Regions from separate parts of the Paenibacillus sp. FSL R5-0914 genome, predicted to be linked through region 2. Evidence: riboswitches for the same ligand, from Rfam matches in the RefSeq annotation. Region 2 holds a riboswitch; the other holds the start of a gene.

What was found. A riboswitch is a leader RNA that binds a small molecule or an ion and turns the genes downstream of it on or off. The one in region 2 is predicted to bind cyclic di-AMP.
Region 1: linked by a shared signal. The riboswitch ahead of MKX60_RS03405 (C40 family peptidase) and the one ahead of MKX60_RS01270 (hypothetical protein) in region 2 are both predicted to bind cyclic di-AMP.

What each region holds. Positions count from the first base shown of each region.
Region 1 covers NZ_JBBORH010000001.1:801,771-809,790, reverse strand. The annotation lists gene rluF (23S rRNA pseudouridine(2604) synthase RluF) at 1-641, shown strand, start outside; gene motB (flagellar motor protein MotB) at 741-1,559, opposite strand; gene motA (flagellar motor stator protein MotA) at 1,543-2,346, opposite strand; gene MKX60_RS03425 (hypothetical protein) at 2,553-2,846, shown strand; gene MKX60_RS03420 (4a-hydroxytetrahydrobiopterin dehydratase) at 3,075-3,362, shown strand; gene MKX60_RS03415 (c-type cytochrome) at 3,454-3,810, opposite strand; gene MKX60_RS03410 (GNAT family N-acetyltransferase) at 3,938-4,423, opposite strand; gene MKX60_RS03405 (C40 family peptidase) at 4,681-5,172, opposite strand; cyclic di-AMP (ydaO/yuaA leader) riboswitch at 5,178-5,319, opposite strand; gene MKX60_RS03400 (C40 family peptidase) at 5,679-6,107, opposite strand; cyclic di-AMP (ydaO/yuaA leader) riboswitch at 6,161-6,299, opposite strand; gene MKX60_RS03395 (hypothetical protein) at 6,514-7,344, opposite strand; gene MKX60_RS03390 (M1 family metallopeptidase) at 7,356-8,020, opposite strand, start outside.
Region 2 covers NZ_JBBORH010000001.1:304,798-312,817, reverse strand. The annotation lists gene MKX60_RS01300 (ATP-binding cassette domain-containing protein) at 68-925, shown strand; gene MKX60_RS01295 (ABC transporter ATP-binding protein) at 930-1,832, shown strand; gene MKX60_RS01290 (ABC transporter permease) at 1,825-3,114, shown strand; gene MKX60_RS01285 (hypothetical protein) at 3,149-3,340, shown strand; gene MKX60_RS01280 (hypothetical protein) at 3,492-3,944, opposite strand; gene MKX60_RS01275 (hypothetical protein) at 3,984-4,493, opposite strand; gene MKX60_RS01270 (hypothetical protein) at 4,510-5,001, opposite strand; cyclic di-AMP (ydaO/yuaA leader) riboswitch at 5,135-5,300, opposite strand; cyclic di-AMP (ydaO/yuaA leader) riboswitch at 5,721-5,910, shown strand; gene MKX60_RS01265 (hypothetical protein) at 6,101-6,517, shown strand; gene kdpF (K(+)-transporting ATPase subunit F) at 6,644-6,721, shown strand; gene kdpA (potassium-transporting ATPase subunit KdpA) at 6,734-8,020, shown strand, end outside.

The DNA.
Region 1 (8,020 bases), 500 kb from region 2:
TGGTGGAAGGTGGTAGAGTTACGATCAACGGACAACCTGCTGTGCTTGGCAGTCAGGCCGTTCCAGGCGATGATGTAAGAATAGATGGTGTTGCACTTGAAACATCAAGCCAGACGGTTTACATTGCGTTAAACAAGCCAGTGGGTATCACTTCAACTACAGAGCAGCATATTAAGGGGAATATTGTTGATTTTGTAGGTCATCATGAGCGAATCTTCCCGATTGGGCGACTCGATAAGGATTCAGAAGGATTGATTTTGCTTACCAACGATGGGGACATCGTTAACAAGATTTTACGGTCCGAAGGTCGGCATGAAAAAGAGTATGTTGTTACTGTAGACAGACCGATTACGCCATCATTTATTACCGGGATGTCCAGCGGCGTAAAGATATTAGGTGAGAAGACGCTACCTTGTGAGGTCACTCGTATTACAGAGCGTGTATTCCGTATTATTTTGACGGAAGGTAAGAATCGTCAGATCCGTCGTATGTGCAGCGCTTTTGGCTACGAGGTTAGAAAGCTTCAACGCATTCGGATTATGAATATTCGTCTAGGGGCATTACAAACAGGAGAATGGCGTGAGCTGTCTGCTGAAGAGAAGCAAGAACTTGGAGCTACACTGAACTACGAACTTCTATAACCTAGAAGAGCCTAGATTTGAATACAATGTATCAAAAAAGAGCTGTTCCATCGGTCTAAGACCTTGGGACAGCTCTTTATGCTTGTAATAGGATAACCATTATTCATCGGAAGGAGCAATACCTGAGAACTCTTTGGTTTCTTGATATTTACGAATAATGGATACTTCAACCCGGCGGTTCTTACTTCGTCCAACAGCTGTAGTATTTTCAGAAATGGGGTGGTATTCCCCGTATCCAATCGCACTAAATTTCCGTGGATTCAGGTTCGTATTTGTTAGCAAAATCTTCATGAACTGAAGGGCGCGATCGGCGCTCAGGTCCCAGTTGGAAGAATAGTCGCTATTAGAGATAGGGATATTATCGGTATGTCCTTGCACGACTACATCATAATCCGGGAATTGCTGCAGCATGGTTGAGATGGACTTTGCTAATTGTCGAGAATCATCTTTAACTACTGCCTGTCCGGATGCGAACAACGCGTTATCACTTATCGTAATCATAAGCTGGGATTGATTGAGCTTAGTACTGAGTAGATCGGTAAGGCCGTTCTTGCTGATATATTGATCAAACTGCTTCTTAAGCTTCTCTAAATCCTCTTGTTCCTTTTGCCGCAGCTTAGCCATTTCTGTTTGTTCATTTTTCTTGGTTACTGATTTATCCATTTGATCATTTTTTCCTAAATCCTCTTGACTCTTAGATGGCATTGCCGCCCGCTCTTCAAGAACACCTGTACCGCCATTAAGAGCAGAACTGAAGGCTTGACTCATCTCTTCGAATTTTTTGGCATCCGTTGCACTCATAGAATACATTACGATGAACAAGGCTACCAGAAGGGTCATAAGATCAGAATAAGGCAGTAGCCACGATTCATCGGCGTGTTCTTCATGCTCTTCGTGTCGTCTAGTCTTTTTGCTCACCCGATCCACTCTCCTTCTCATCATTTAACTTAGCTCGTTCCGAAGGTGTCAGGAAGACAGCAAGCTTCTGATTGATGGCAATAGTGGATACACCGGATTGTATGGACAAAAGACCTTCGACCATCATCATTCGAACTTCAATTTCACGTTTGGAAAGTCGTTTTAGCTTATTGGCAATAGGATGCCATAATACGTAACCTGTAAAGATACCGAGTAGTGTTGCGATGAAGGCAGCCCCGATTGCTGCAGCCAATTTGTTCATATCACTCATATCAGCCAGAGCGGCTATAAGTCCGATAACGGCCCCGAGTACGCCAAGTGTAGGAGCATACATACCTGCTTGTGAGAAAATGAGTGCGCCTGCTTTATGTCTATCCTCTGTGGCGTGGATGTCCTCCATGAGAACATCGCGGACAAAATCCTGATCATTTCCATCAATAATCATCCGCATGCCATTTCTGAGGAAGTTATCTTCTATTTCATCGACTTTCGACTCAAGAGCCAGCAGACCTTCACGCCGTGTAATAGAAGCCCACTCCATGAACATAGTAATTAATTCGGATTTACTGATTAATTTCTTTTTGACAAAAATCATTTTAAACAGACTTGGAATCTTCTTGACCTCCGAGAACGGAAAGGCCATAAAGATGGAAGCTGCCGTACCCACTAAGATAATAACGTAAGCAGCAGGTGTGGCTAAAGCGTGAAGAGGAGCGTGCTTGAGGATCATACCCCAAATAACTGCAACTAGACCAAAAATTAAACCAAGTATTGTTGAAATTTCCATTATGCACCTCGTCCATGAGATTTTAAGATGTGTTCCGACAAAGCCGCGTATATCATCCTTGAAACAGCGGCAAGGCACTCTGTTCGAAACCGAATAACGTATATTCTTATTTATCGACATCATTCCGTTTTTTGTGAAGTCATTTTTTCGGCTATAATGGATAAGGTAAGTAATTATTCATCTGTGGAGAAAACGGAGTGATACATGTGGGTGTAAAGCATGGTAGAGATTACGGTGAAATCCTAACGGATTTGACTGAGGCTGTCGGAAGAATTTCCGATGGGTACTTATTTTTTGAAATGGATCCGGAAGAGTGGCAAGAATTGCCGCAGGAATCCAAGATGGAGGTATGGGAGGCACTGGCTGAGGATCTTTTCTTCGCGCTGGGTAATGAACCTATGATTGAGGTGGGGAGCGGCGTTATCATCTACGATAAGGACACTCACCGCATTAATATTTTAGTCGGAGAAGAGGATTTAGCCTCTGTTGTTTTGATTTAAGAAGAGGCGGCGGCGGGGCGTAATTTGCCCGTAGTTAGTAGCCCGTGTTAAAATTGGTGTAGCCGAGTTATAATCGCTGGGATTCTTGAATACATTTAATCGAAAATATTGCCTTTATCCTGGCACATCCCTTGGACCTCAGAAGCTAAGGGATGTTTTGTTTAACGAATAAGACGAGTAAAGGGACCTGCGGATTTTACTGCAATTTTTAGTAAGGGAGGAAACGAATTGTTATTTACCGAAGAAGAACTGCGTGAGCAGATCAGCAAGCTGGAAGGTTGGAAGCTGGAAGAGAATACCATGGTGCGAAAATATATGTTCAGCCAATATATGAAGGGTATTGCTTTCGTTGATGAAGTAGCCACCATTTCAGAAGCCTTTGATCACCATCCACATATTACGATTGATTATAAGATAGTGACTTTACGACTGAAATCAAATGAGGAAGACGGTATTACAGCTCTAGATATTCGAGAGGCACATGAATTTAATGAAGCCTTTGAGAAAAATCGTTAGTGTCACCTAAACTCATAAATAAACGCCCGTGCGCAGATAGTGAACTATCTTCTGGCACGGGCGTTTTTAGTTGCTTAGGTAGTAGTTACTGTTACTTTTTCTCTGAGAGCCAGAGGGCGACGTTTGCAATCTCCTCAGGGGCTAGCTTTTCTTTAAAGGAAGGCATTTGACCTCGTCCTTTAGTGACGATACTGTAGATTTCTTCAGCATCATGCTGACCGCCTTCATTTTGAAGACTGGGTCCAACTCCACCTTGAAGCTGATCGCCGTGACAGGTGATACAGCTGGCTTTCACGGTTGCTTCGGCCTTTGCCGCATCCAATTGGACTTCCGGCATCGTCGGCTTATTCTGTTCAGCTACCTCTTCTTTACCTGGAAGTGTAAACATAAGTACTACCGCAAAGGCACAGGCGGCAAAAAACAAACCGCTCATGATCCATTTCTGCATCCCAGTTCGTCCCTTCTATGTAAGCTGCTCCCTACATTATAGCTCAAGGTGAAGCGTTATCATAGGGTTTGTGACAAAAAAATGAACGATAATGCCATCAAATCATTGAAAAATATGGAATTTAATATTATTTATCATAGACCATGCAATAAAAAGGTTTGTTTCCTGTGGGGGTTAGGCGTTCATACGTATCGGTAATCGTAAATCCACACTTTTGGTAAGTTCGGATCGCCCGCTGGTTCCAGGTCAATACCTCTAGATCAATCTCACGCTCAGGATAACGAAGCAAGGCTGCTTGCACGATTGCATCCATGAATATTTTTCCTAGACCTTGACCGCATAGATCAGGGCGCATACCAATCCCCAAGCGAACAACACCTTCCATTGGAAACAACTGCGCGAATCCACACAAAATCCCTTGCCCATTTAATATGGAGACATATTGCTCATTCCGTAGCTGCGGGTCACCGAACTCGATTCCAAGAGCCTGCATTTGCTCCCACGGCATCCAGCCGTAAATATTATAAGGGGCAGTGTAATCCCAGTTGCAAATCTCTTCCGCGTGACTGGTCTCCATAGGCGCTACATGAAAAGTAACAGAGGGATTTATCATAAGGTCAAGGACCTCCTTTCACGGGGGGGGACTTAAAATGTCTTATATTTCTAGCTTAAAATACTTATGGTCCTTATAAGGACATCGAAGGCGTTTATGCTTGTAACTAATTATATACAAAAAGAGGCATGGTCGACTCAGAAATTTATGAAGATTATTGTTTTACAAATTCTGAGAGGGGTAAATACTAAATAAGACAAAAAACAAGCTCTTCCCCAAGAATCAACATCTTGGAAAAGAGCCTATGTACGATTTACTTATTGAACATCATCATTATCTTCTGTCTCAGAAGCAACAGAATGATAAGCATCTGTGCTCATAATTCGTTTAGCACCGATGTAGCGTTTCACGTAGTAGCTATCACTCAGGGAGCTAATCGTTACACCGCGTGAGGAAGATGCGTGTGCAAACTTGCCTTCACCGACATAAATACCGACATGGGAGACACCCTTACCACTTGTATTGAAGAATACAAGATCTCCAGATCTTAAATCATCTTGGGAGATAGCAGTACCCATTTGATACTGGGAACCTGATTGGTGTGGTAGGTTTATACCAATTTTATCAAATACATACATTGTAAATCCGGAGCAATCAAATCCATTTGTGGAGATGCCGCCGGATACGTACTTAGTTCCGATGGTCTTGTCGATCACTTTATCCATTTTGGAATCCGCGAAAGCGCTTCCTGCTCCGATGGTGAAAATAATGGAAAAGCTAAGTACTGCTGCTGCTAGCTTCTTCTTCAAAAGTTTATACCCCTTCCGGATGCCTACGAGGTTAGCTTAAGGGTTCGGTTGAAGGTCCCCTATGACCCCTCTAAAAATGGAGGTCAATTCACCCAAAGTTGGTTCCCCCGTTTTCCTAATAGTTAGGAAACTCGGCTGATACTGTTGATTAGGAATAGCTTGTAATCAATACATGACAAAACCTTTGTAAATAACAACTTAATGATTACAAAAATGTTACTAAAATCTTACTGCAGTTATTGTAACAAACAGAGTGCCGCTTGGCAATCGTTTTTAACATAATCATGCAGAAAAATTCGTTTTTTTAAAGACAAAATGCATATGTAAGCGATAATATTAAACTAATTTTTATATTTATTGAAATTTTTATCAAATAAAAGTGTTTAAAGTCCGTTCTAGAGGTGTAAAGAATATAATAAGGCAAAAGAAAACCTGGATTCGATTAAGTGAATAATCAAACCCAGGTCTATATAATGTAATTGTGAGGTTATAGTTGTGGGGAAGTATTAATCGTAGGCTATAGCTTGATATGAGGAAGTACTCATTACTCTTTTAGCACCAACGTAGCGATTGGCCCAGTAGGACTGGCTAAGTGAAGTGATGGTCACGCCATATGAAGATGATGATTGTGCGAATTTTCCGTTTCCAACATAAATGCCGACATGGGATACGCCGTTGCCCAATGTGTTAAAGAAAACTAGGTCACCTGAACGCAATTTGCTTTTGGCTACAGGAGTTCCGACATTATATTGAGCTTTTGAAGTACGGGGCAAAGAAAGACCCACCTTCTTGAATACATACGTAGTAAATCCAGAACAGTCAAACCCGGCAGTGCTAGTGCCTCCGGTTTTATAGGCAACTCCAATTGTCTTTGAAATAACACTGTCCATCTTAGAATCTGCAAAGGCACTTCCTCCACCAATAGAGAACGCCATCACAAGTCCTAGCGCCGCAGCGACGCATGCTTTTCTTAAATTCTTCAAAAAAATTGTACCCCTTCCAATGCCTGTGAGGTTAGCTTAAGGATTCGGTAGAAGGTTCCCCTATGATCACTGCAAAGCGAGATCAATTCACCCAAAATATGGTTCCCCCACTTCCCGGTGCAAGGAATTCGGCGTTTTATGCACCAGATAGTGACTTATCGACATGACTACGACAAATACATGAAGTTATGTAGAAATCGTTTCAAATGATTACAAACTTGTTACCAATGGAACAGGACTTATTGTAACAAAGTCTTTACGATTTTGCAAATCCTCATAATTTGTCTATAACGCGAAAGAGTCCCAGCTCCTGATTCAGGAACCGGGACTCTTATATTATGTTCTGTAATGCTTCAAATTATTGTGGAAATGCTTTACTTTGCCATAGATGATATTGAGCTGAAATTCCCCACATTTTGAAGAGTGTTGAGGGCAGTGATGAAAGTTGACGAATAAGAAGTGCTGGTAGGCCAGGACAGAAGATACCCGTTAGTCCGCACACTAGCAAAAGGATCAGGCCTGCTGCACCAAGTATGATTGAAATTCCTATTGCCGGAATCAGCGACTTCAAGCAAATGAATAAGGAAGAGAACATCCCCGTGCCGCTGGTATAACCAAACTGCATATATAGAAGGAACAGGCGCACGATAAAGATGTATATAAGCCATGCCAATACGTATGGAACTAGATGAAGTAACAAAGAGTAGTTCAGAAAGGAGGACAAGAATAGCCCGTACATTTTTGGAGCAAGCCAGTATAACGGAAGTAGAGCCAGCACCCATTCGATTAGACTGAAGATAAACACTGGAAATCCATAAAGCTTCATACCGGGAAAAAAGAACAGGCCACGCTCTCCTTTTCGCTCCTGATGGAGTTCATGCAGTAATCCTGCCCTTATGAAGGGGGAGAGTAGCAGTCGTAAGACAACAAGCCCTAGGAACATCCATAACCAAGTACGTATCGCAGGATCTGTGTTCAAGCTGAACTGCCCTTCGACATAATAGAGTAGTCTGCCCATTCCGCTGCCTCCAGCGTCTTTATCTGGATAACGTAGTAGAATTGGAACGATAGCAGATCGGATGAAGCCGTACATAAAGTAGCCCCAGAGCAGTCGGTAGATGAAGAGCAGAATCAGAATATAAAATTGCTCCTTCATGCTTTGCCAGCCGCGGGTTATCGATGTTCTCACAATCATTCACCTCACCAGACAAGAGTTCCGAGCACGGTTTCAACTAGTTTAGTTACACTTAATGTCCAGCGGGAGAGCGTTTTGGGCTCTATTTCCGCCAGTCTGAAGTTATTAAGATGTTTGTTTTCTAACAGAATGGTATGCTCAGGATCAACCTCAGCAGAGAGCAGAAGCTTATCACTTAACAATTGGAAGGTAGTCTCTGCTCCTTCACCGCTCCAGACCCGCTCTGTAGCAGAGCCATCGGCGAATGTGAATTTAATGGGAACGTCAACGTAATGGCTCCCTTTGTTTGTAATCTTTACTATGGATTCATAGCTCTGAGCATCGCTGTTGCCATTCTTTTTAATCGTAATCGTATCTACTGAGAAATCAGGAGCACCACCACCATAAATATAATCTTCGAAATAAGGCAGCCATGATTTTTTGGTTACCTTCTCAATGACTTTTTGAAAATCAGACGTAGTGGGGTGCTGGAAACGGAATTTACGTGCGTAAGTGGACATGATGCTGTTCATTGCCTTAGTGCCTACTTGGCGTTCAATATCCTTAAGTACTAGCTTTCCGCGAATATACACATTCCGGCTATAGGATTCTGCCCCGGCATATTTCCATGTTTCTAAATTTAGCGTCTCTGATTTGGTCACCAAGCTGGACTGAAGAGGGAGATTCGTTT
Region 2 (8,020 bases):
ACAGATGGCTATAGAATTGCGGAATGTACTTAAACAACGGCGAAACAAGACGATAGGACCGCTGACCATGAATCTGCCTAAAGGATATATTACAGCCCTGGTAGGTCAGAATGGATCTGGCAAAAGCACGCTACTGAATCTACTAATGCAGCTGACCAATCCAGAGGAAGGCGAGATATATTGGTTTGAGAACAGGTATAATAGCGGGTTGCCTCTGGAGCTGCGGCAGACCATTGCCTATGTTCCTGAGACATCGATTACTGAGGAGAACCACTGGAATGCAGAAGAGGCAGCTCAATTTCGACAGCATTGGTATCCGAACTGGGATGAGTCGTATTTTCAGGATCTAATGGATCGCTTTGAGGTTCCATATCATATGAGGCTTTCTAAGATGTCAAAGGGTGAGCGTCGGAAATTCGAAATTGCCGCAGCACTTGCGTCACGCCCAAGTCTGCTGCTATTGGATGAACCTTCATCAGGTCTTGATCCCTTTGCCTGGAAGATTATGATCGAGACGCTGCTTAAATATATGGATGAGAACAACGCTACGATCATCATCTCGACACACATTGTGGAAGAGGTACGGCGGTTGGCAGATTATATCGTGCTTATGCATAGAGGTGAACTGCTGGGTATGGCCGAGAAAGACAGTTTATTCGGTACTTGGACCGAGGTATGGGTACAGGTTGCAGGTGAAGAGGAGCTTGCTGAGTTATCAGCGGAATTACCGGGAGGTATAAACTTTACCATGGATACACCGGGTGTAGCTTCTTTTATCATAGAACAATTTTCTAAGAACGAGAAACGCATTCAGGACTTGGGCGTAAAGGTTATCAAGAGTCGCAGTTTAGAATTGGACGAAATACTGGGTTTATGGACACAGGGACACCGTCCTATCCTGATTGATCACAAGAGAGGGGACTAGAGAAATGGAAGCCTTAAAGCTGGAAAGTGTAATGAAGCAATATGGAGAAAAAACCGCTGTAAACGGAATTAACCTAACGGTAGACAAGGGGGAAATTTACGGATTACTTGGGGCAAATGGTGCAGGAAAAACAACCACCATGCGCATGGTGCTTGGCCTAATTTACCCTGATGGCGGGAATATTTTGTATAATGGAAAGCCGTATAACAGCGAACTTCAGCAAATCATGGGCTATCTGCCCGAAGAAAGAGGATTATATCCAAAGGTAAAGGTAAGCGATCAAATCGTCTACTTGGCACGTCTGCGGGGGATGTCAGCTAGTGATGCAGATAAGAGCCTCCGCTATTGGCTTGATCGGTTTGAGGTTCCAGATTATTACAATAAGAAGATTGAAGAGCTCTCCAAAGGGAATCAGCAGAAAATGGGCTTTATCGCCGCAGTCGTTCATAAACCGCAAATTCTCATCCTTGATGAAGCCTTCAGTGGCTTGGACCCTGTTAACGTGGAACTACTGAAAGATACGGTAAAAGAATTACGTGATCAAGGAACGAGTATCTTATTCTCTACTCACCGGATGGAGCATGTTGAAGAGCTTTGCCGTAATATTACGATTTTGGATCGTTCCAATACTGTCGTGCAGGGCGATATTCGTACGATTAAGAGTGGATATCCTCGTGAACAAGTATTGTTGCGTACGGATAACGAAGTGACCGGTCTAGAATCAATTGCAGGTGTAACAGCAGTACAGCGACAGGAGCGAGGTTATCTGTTGTCCATCAGTGAGATCGGCGCAGCACAACGTATCCTACAGCAGGCGATGGCGCAGGGTGAAGTGGAGCATTTTGAAATTAAGGAACCAACGTTAAATCAAATCTTTATCAGAGCGGTGGGTGAATCTCATGAATAAGATGGGAACAATTATTGGCTTTACCTTTAAAAATAAAGTAAGAACGAAATCATTCATGATTACTACGTTAATTCTAGTGTTGCTGCTCAGCATTGGGATGAATCTTCCGTACATCATCGATCAGTTTAAGGGTGATTCTAAAACAAACGCAGAGACTCAAATTGCTGTGATCGCGGAAGAGGGAAATCAGGCTGCAGAGTTGTTGAAGGCATATACTTCACCTGAGGGAATGCCGCAGGCAAAAGTTGTGCAATATACTTCTGCCGACGATGCGGAGCTAAAGAAAGCTTTAGATGAAGGGACTGTAGAGGGGTACGTTACTTTTGCAGAACCTACTGGCGAAGGACTTCCACCCGTTACTTATCATAGTGAAAATGGTGAATTGAAGGGCGATGTGCAAATCTATCTCCAAAATGCCCTTCAGCAGGCCAACACCCAGTTCATCGTTGGCGACAAGCTGACGCAGGAGCAGATTGCTGCTATGTCAACACCGGTACAGATAGCTACTCAGCAGCTCAACCCTGATGGGACTGCGGGAGATAAGGATGCGTCGCAGGAATCCGCTCCACCTATTAATTACGTCATTGTATACGCCATGCTTATGCTGTTCTTCATGTCTATCATGATGACCGGTAATATGATCGCAGCTGAGATTACTTCAGAGAAGAGCTCACGGATCATGGAGATTCTGATTACAAGTGCCTCACCTTTAGCGCAAATGTTTGGTAAAGTTATCGGTGTCTTCTTAGTAGGATTATTACAAATTGGCGTCATTATCGCAGCGGTAGTTGTCAATCTTAAGCTTCCGCATAATGCAACGATTTTGAAAGATTTAGACCTGGATTTAGGCCAGCTTAATATTAACTTGTTGCTTTATGGAATTGTTCTTTATGTACTAGGTTATTTCCTCTATGCCTTGATGTATGCAGCTGTAGGTTCGATTGTCAGCCGTACAGAGGATCTTGGCCAAGCGGTTATGCCGATTATGATGTTAGGCTTCGTAGCATTCTATGTTCCACTGTTCAGTATTTCTAATGCGGATACTCTGCTGGTTAAGGTAGCGAGTTATGTGCCTTTCACCTCTCCATTGACCATGCTGCTCCGAATTGGTGTTGGTGAAGTAGCGATCTGGCAAGTTATTGTATCATTAGCCATCCTGCTTGTTACCACGTTCATCTTTGGATGGTTGGCTGCCAAGATCTATCGCACAGGCGTATTGATGTACGGCAAACGTCCAAGTATTAAAGAGATCAGAAAAGCGATGAAGGCTTACAAGATCTAAGTGGCTTCATATAAACTTTTAAGGAGTGGTAATCATGACTAAAAGTGAACAATACAATATGATGCTTTTAATGAGTTCGGTATCTCTGGCTACGGTTAGTAGAATGCTCTCGACCAATGGGTCCGCTTTAATGGATTTCACTCAGGGTGTATTGACTGGGATTGCCATGGTGGGGATGATTGCGGGATTGTGGATGTACGGTAAGGCGCGTAAGAGTAAAGCGTAATAGTAGGAGATAAGGAAGCCGCGGCAGATGCCGTGGCTTTTTTATTTTTTGTGTACGTATCGTAAAAGTTATTTGGAAGATAGTTGCGGACTCCAGGGCTCCTGAGTCCAATATATGCTCCGTACACTCAAATGTCTTTCCTTTTGAGGGATTAGACAACGGATAGATTACCACTAGGCAGCAAATCCTCTGGAGCAGTCAGTTGCTCCCGCACACGCCTAAGCTGCGCTTTTAGTACAGGAACACTCTTTTGCAGGATGATGCTTATTTGAGGTAAAGATAGCTTTAGGCCATACCACATCGTTTTTATAAGCTGTTCCTCCCAAGGCAATGCCTTGGCAGACAGGAGAGAGCGGCGTGCGTAATAATCGGCGCATTGTCGGATACAAGAGCGGTAAGCTTCGACAGAGAATAGCTGGCTGTCGAAGCTTTTTTGACGGAATATTTTATGAAGCTCTTTAAAAGTACGGATAGTAACCTCCTCAGCTTCTGCTGATTGTTGTAACAACATGGAACTGAGCATATAGATATCATTCGTACACTTCTGAACACACTCTGCAAATATAGTTCTACGGGGGGATTCGGCAGGTAAGGGGTCAGGCATGATAAACACGATCCTTTCAGAATTGTTTATGGGATGAACCTATAATATAGAAAAGTAAGAAATGGATTTGTTGATAAGCTCGGCGGTATCAGGTTCTGGATAACTATGTTTTTGAAGCGCAACACTGGATGGTTTATAATATAGCCGCCCTCCTTTGGAATCTCTCCCACCAGCGACAGCTCTGTACAGACGACCTTGTTCAATGTGCCCTGCCAAGGATTTGCCCTGCAGCTTGGCTTTTAAATCCTGTAAAGCACCTTGTACTAGCTCAAACTGAGTCTGATCCCACTCTGAACCATGGGTACGTACTTTATCTATCGCTTCCTCTAGCCGGCAATGGTATATCATTCTGAGAAAAGAACTCCATTTAATAAGATCGAAAGTTTTGGTATTGGCAGAGATAAGACATGCCCCCCAGCTGCTACCTCCTTTACAGGTAAGTTTCAGGATGCCATAACGGCTGCCTTGATCAGCCTCCATTCCATAATGAATAGGCTCAGGTGAATCAAAGACGAATACTTCTATGCGAGATAGTCTTCGCTGGTCCATGACAGTTTTCTCCTCCTTAGGTTTCCAAAAGCTTAAGATCTACATGGTGAATGTCATTAGCCTTCTCTATACAGGCGAGCATTTCAGCTTCATTCTCACAGACTGCGGCATGCTCCAGCCATAGTCTGAATTTCTGTTTGCGTATAACGGATAAATGTAAGGGAAAGGTGTTGCGGGATCTCATTACGTACCAACCGACTGCAACATCTTTCCACGGTTCCTTAAAAGCGGTGAGCCACGGAAAACGTTGGTGTGCTGACCAATCCTGCAGCTGTTGCTTTTCTCGGATACTTTTATATATTTCGTATATAATTGTTCGGTCCATACAGTATTCACAGGTAGATGGGCTGCTGAAATGGCGAAGTGATTCAATCTGCTTCTGACCAAAAGCATAGCCGACAATAGTTCTGTGATGATCCTCTTCGAACCACAACGCTCCAAAGCAAACATAATTTAGACTTATCGGCTCAAGTAGCCCTTGCTGAGTTCCCCAATAATAGTGTTTCATTCCTTTCACCCCGTCCAGCATGCTATCACCCTATAGATTCAGGTAACGCAAAAACCGCAGCAAGAGGAGGACCTCTGCTGCGGTTTTGGAATACAGGTATACACACACCTGTGCCAAAGCGTGGCGGATCAAGGGTCTCTCTCTTTACGCTTACGAGGTTAGCTGTCGGATTCGGACGGTGAGAGTCGCCCTACCTATGTGAGACTTGAACAGTCTCCTTCGGATTCACCCCAAGTAGGCCATGTGGCCTGATGGTTCCCCCGTTCCCTGCAAATGCAGGAACTCAGCGTTGAATGTATTTCGTGAAATAGATTCAACCCGAATCATACTCTTTTCAAGGTGTTTCTGTAAAAACAGAAAGTGTTCTTTTGAGCGCAATTTAAACCAAATCCTGCCTACTACGACGGAAAAGGGAACCAAATAGGTATTTATTGCGAGTTATCGGGCTTCTTCCTCGCTTAATCTCGACTTCTTGTTTTCTTACCTATAAAGGCGATTTTTTGAGATTTCTACATTTGTGGTGAATAAAATCACATGGTATGCCCGCTTTTCGCTAATGGATTAAAACTCGAGTAAACAAGAGATATAGAGAGATTGGATATCAAGTAAGCGCTATCCAACGCGAAAATAGTTTTTAATTTGCATTATTTTGGCATCAATCAGGTTTTACAATTCTTCCTGCATAAGGGTATGATTACTCCTGTTTCAACAACAATCGAATATTTGATCCGCTTAATTTCCGATAAGGAAAGCGGGGGAACCAACAATCGGCAGACGATGTGAGAGTCGGAAGCCGGTTATGGGGTGAATCCTGTAGAAGGTGCGAGTGAGCTCGCATCTATACAGGTAGGGCGACTCTCACCGCCCGAATCCGACAGCTAACCTCGTAAGCGTATGGAGAGAGGATGAGTGCAATGTGACCGCTAGCGAGCCACAGAGGAGAATCCTTTGTGGCTTTTTGCTGTGCTTTTTTAAGCAAAGCATTTATGGAAAACCTCACGAAGAGGTCGTTATATTCATCATTAGCGGTAGCTTTTCTTTCAAGATCAGGGTGATCAAGCTCTGATCTTACAAGCAAAGCATTTGAGGAGAATAAGAGATGACAGATCAGAATGAATATGTACTGGTATGTGCGCCAACGAAGGCAGGCGAACATTTTATTAAGCTTCTAAAATTCAGAGGCATTAAGATGGCCGGATTGACCAACAACTTGCCTGAGAAGGCCCTACTCGAAGAGATGGGGATTGAACAAGTCGTTCTAGTTGATACCCGCCATCAGAATACTTGGTTTCGCCCGCCGTTCCCGGTAGGACGGGTATATCTGTTCGAGAGCAGCTTTACGTTATGCTGCCGCTACATTCAGATGTGCCGCACTTGGACGACGCAGCCGATTTTTGTAATCACAAGCTCAATAAATCCTAGATTGGTCTATAAAAGACTTGGTGCAAGTTATGTAATCTATTCCCACAGTGGTGATGCTGATTTTCTAATCGATAAATCACCTCATCAAGGATAAAAGAAGGAGTGCGGGAGATATGATGGATCTGTATATGGTAGCTTCGTTAGCTGTAATTTACGGGTTGTTTTATGGATTTATGCGCTGGTGCGCAGGTGTAGTTGAGGATACAGGGAGGGATAAGTTGTGATTCTAGTAATCGCTGTTACCCTACTGTTGTTTGTATATCTGGTTTACGCATTGATTCATCCGGAGAAATTTTAAGGAGGGGCATTCATGGGCATTTTGCAAATAGTTGCTGTAATCGTAATTCTTATCTTGCTGGTTAAGCCGATGGGCACGTATTTATATTATGTATTTTCTAATGAACCGAACCGTACGGATCGATGGTTTGGAGGCATGGAAAAAGGAATTTATAAGCTGATCGGCCTGAAAAAACGGGACGGTATGTCCTGGAAGAAGTACGCGCTCAGCTTTGTTTTAACGAATATCGTACTGGTTACTTTCAGCTATATCTTTCTTCGATTGCAGCGGGGTTTACCGCTAAATCCGAATGGAATTGCGGATATGGAACAGACGCTTTCATTTAATACAGTGATCAGCTTTATGACCAATACGAACCTGCAGCATTATAGCGGGGAGACGGGGCTTTCGTATTTTTCACAAATGGCTGTCATCACGATGATGATGTTCACATCTGCAGCGAGCGGATTTTCTGTTGCGGTTGCCTTTGTCAGAGGAATCACGGGACGGAAATCAGTCGGGAACTTCTTCGAGGATTTCGTCAAAGCACATATTCGTGTGTTCATTCCGCTAGCTTTGTTAGTTTCATTGGTGCTGGTAGGACTGCATGTGCCACAAACGCTCAAGCCATCACTTGAAGTCACTACACTAGAGGGCCAAACACAACAAATTGCTATCGGTCCAGTAGCTTCTTTGGAATCGATCAAACATCTGGGCACGAATGGTGGCGGCTTCTTCGGGGCCAATTCATCCCATCCTTTTGAGAACCCTAATCCACTTACGAACGTTCTGGAGATTCTCTCTATGTGGATGCTGCCAGCTTCGCTCCCTTATATGTACGGATTGTTTGCCAAGAACAAACGTCAGGGCTGGGTAATTTTTACCGCAATGATGACCTTGTTTGTTCTGCTATTAAGCCTAAACTTCTATGCTGAATCAAAAGGTAATCCGGCGATCAATGCACTAGGAATCGAATCTTCACAAGGTAGCATGGAAGGTAAAGAGGTGCGCTTCGGCATACCGCAGTCTTCCTTGTTTACTTCAGTAACAACCGCAGCTACGACAGGTAGTGTTAACAATATGCATGATACGCTGACGCCGCTGGGAGGCATTACGCCTCTTGCACTGATGATGCTCAACAATGTCTTCGGTGGTAAAGGTGTCGGACTGATCAATATGCTGATGTATGCGATTCTGGGTGTCTTCCTGTGCGGTCTGATGGTCGGGAGGACACCGGAGTTCCTCGGACGGAAGATAGAGGCCAAGGAGATGAAGCTGATTGCCATTGCGATCCTTGTGCATCCGTTCATTATCCTTGTG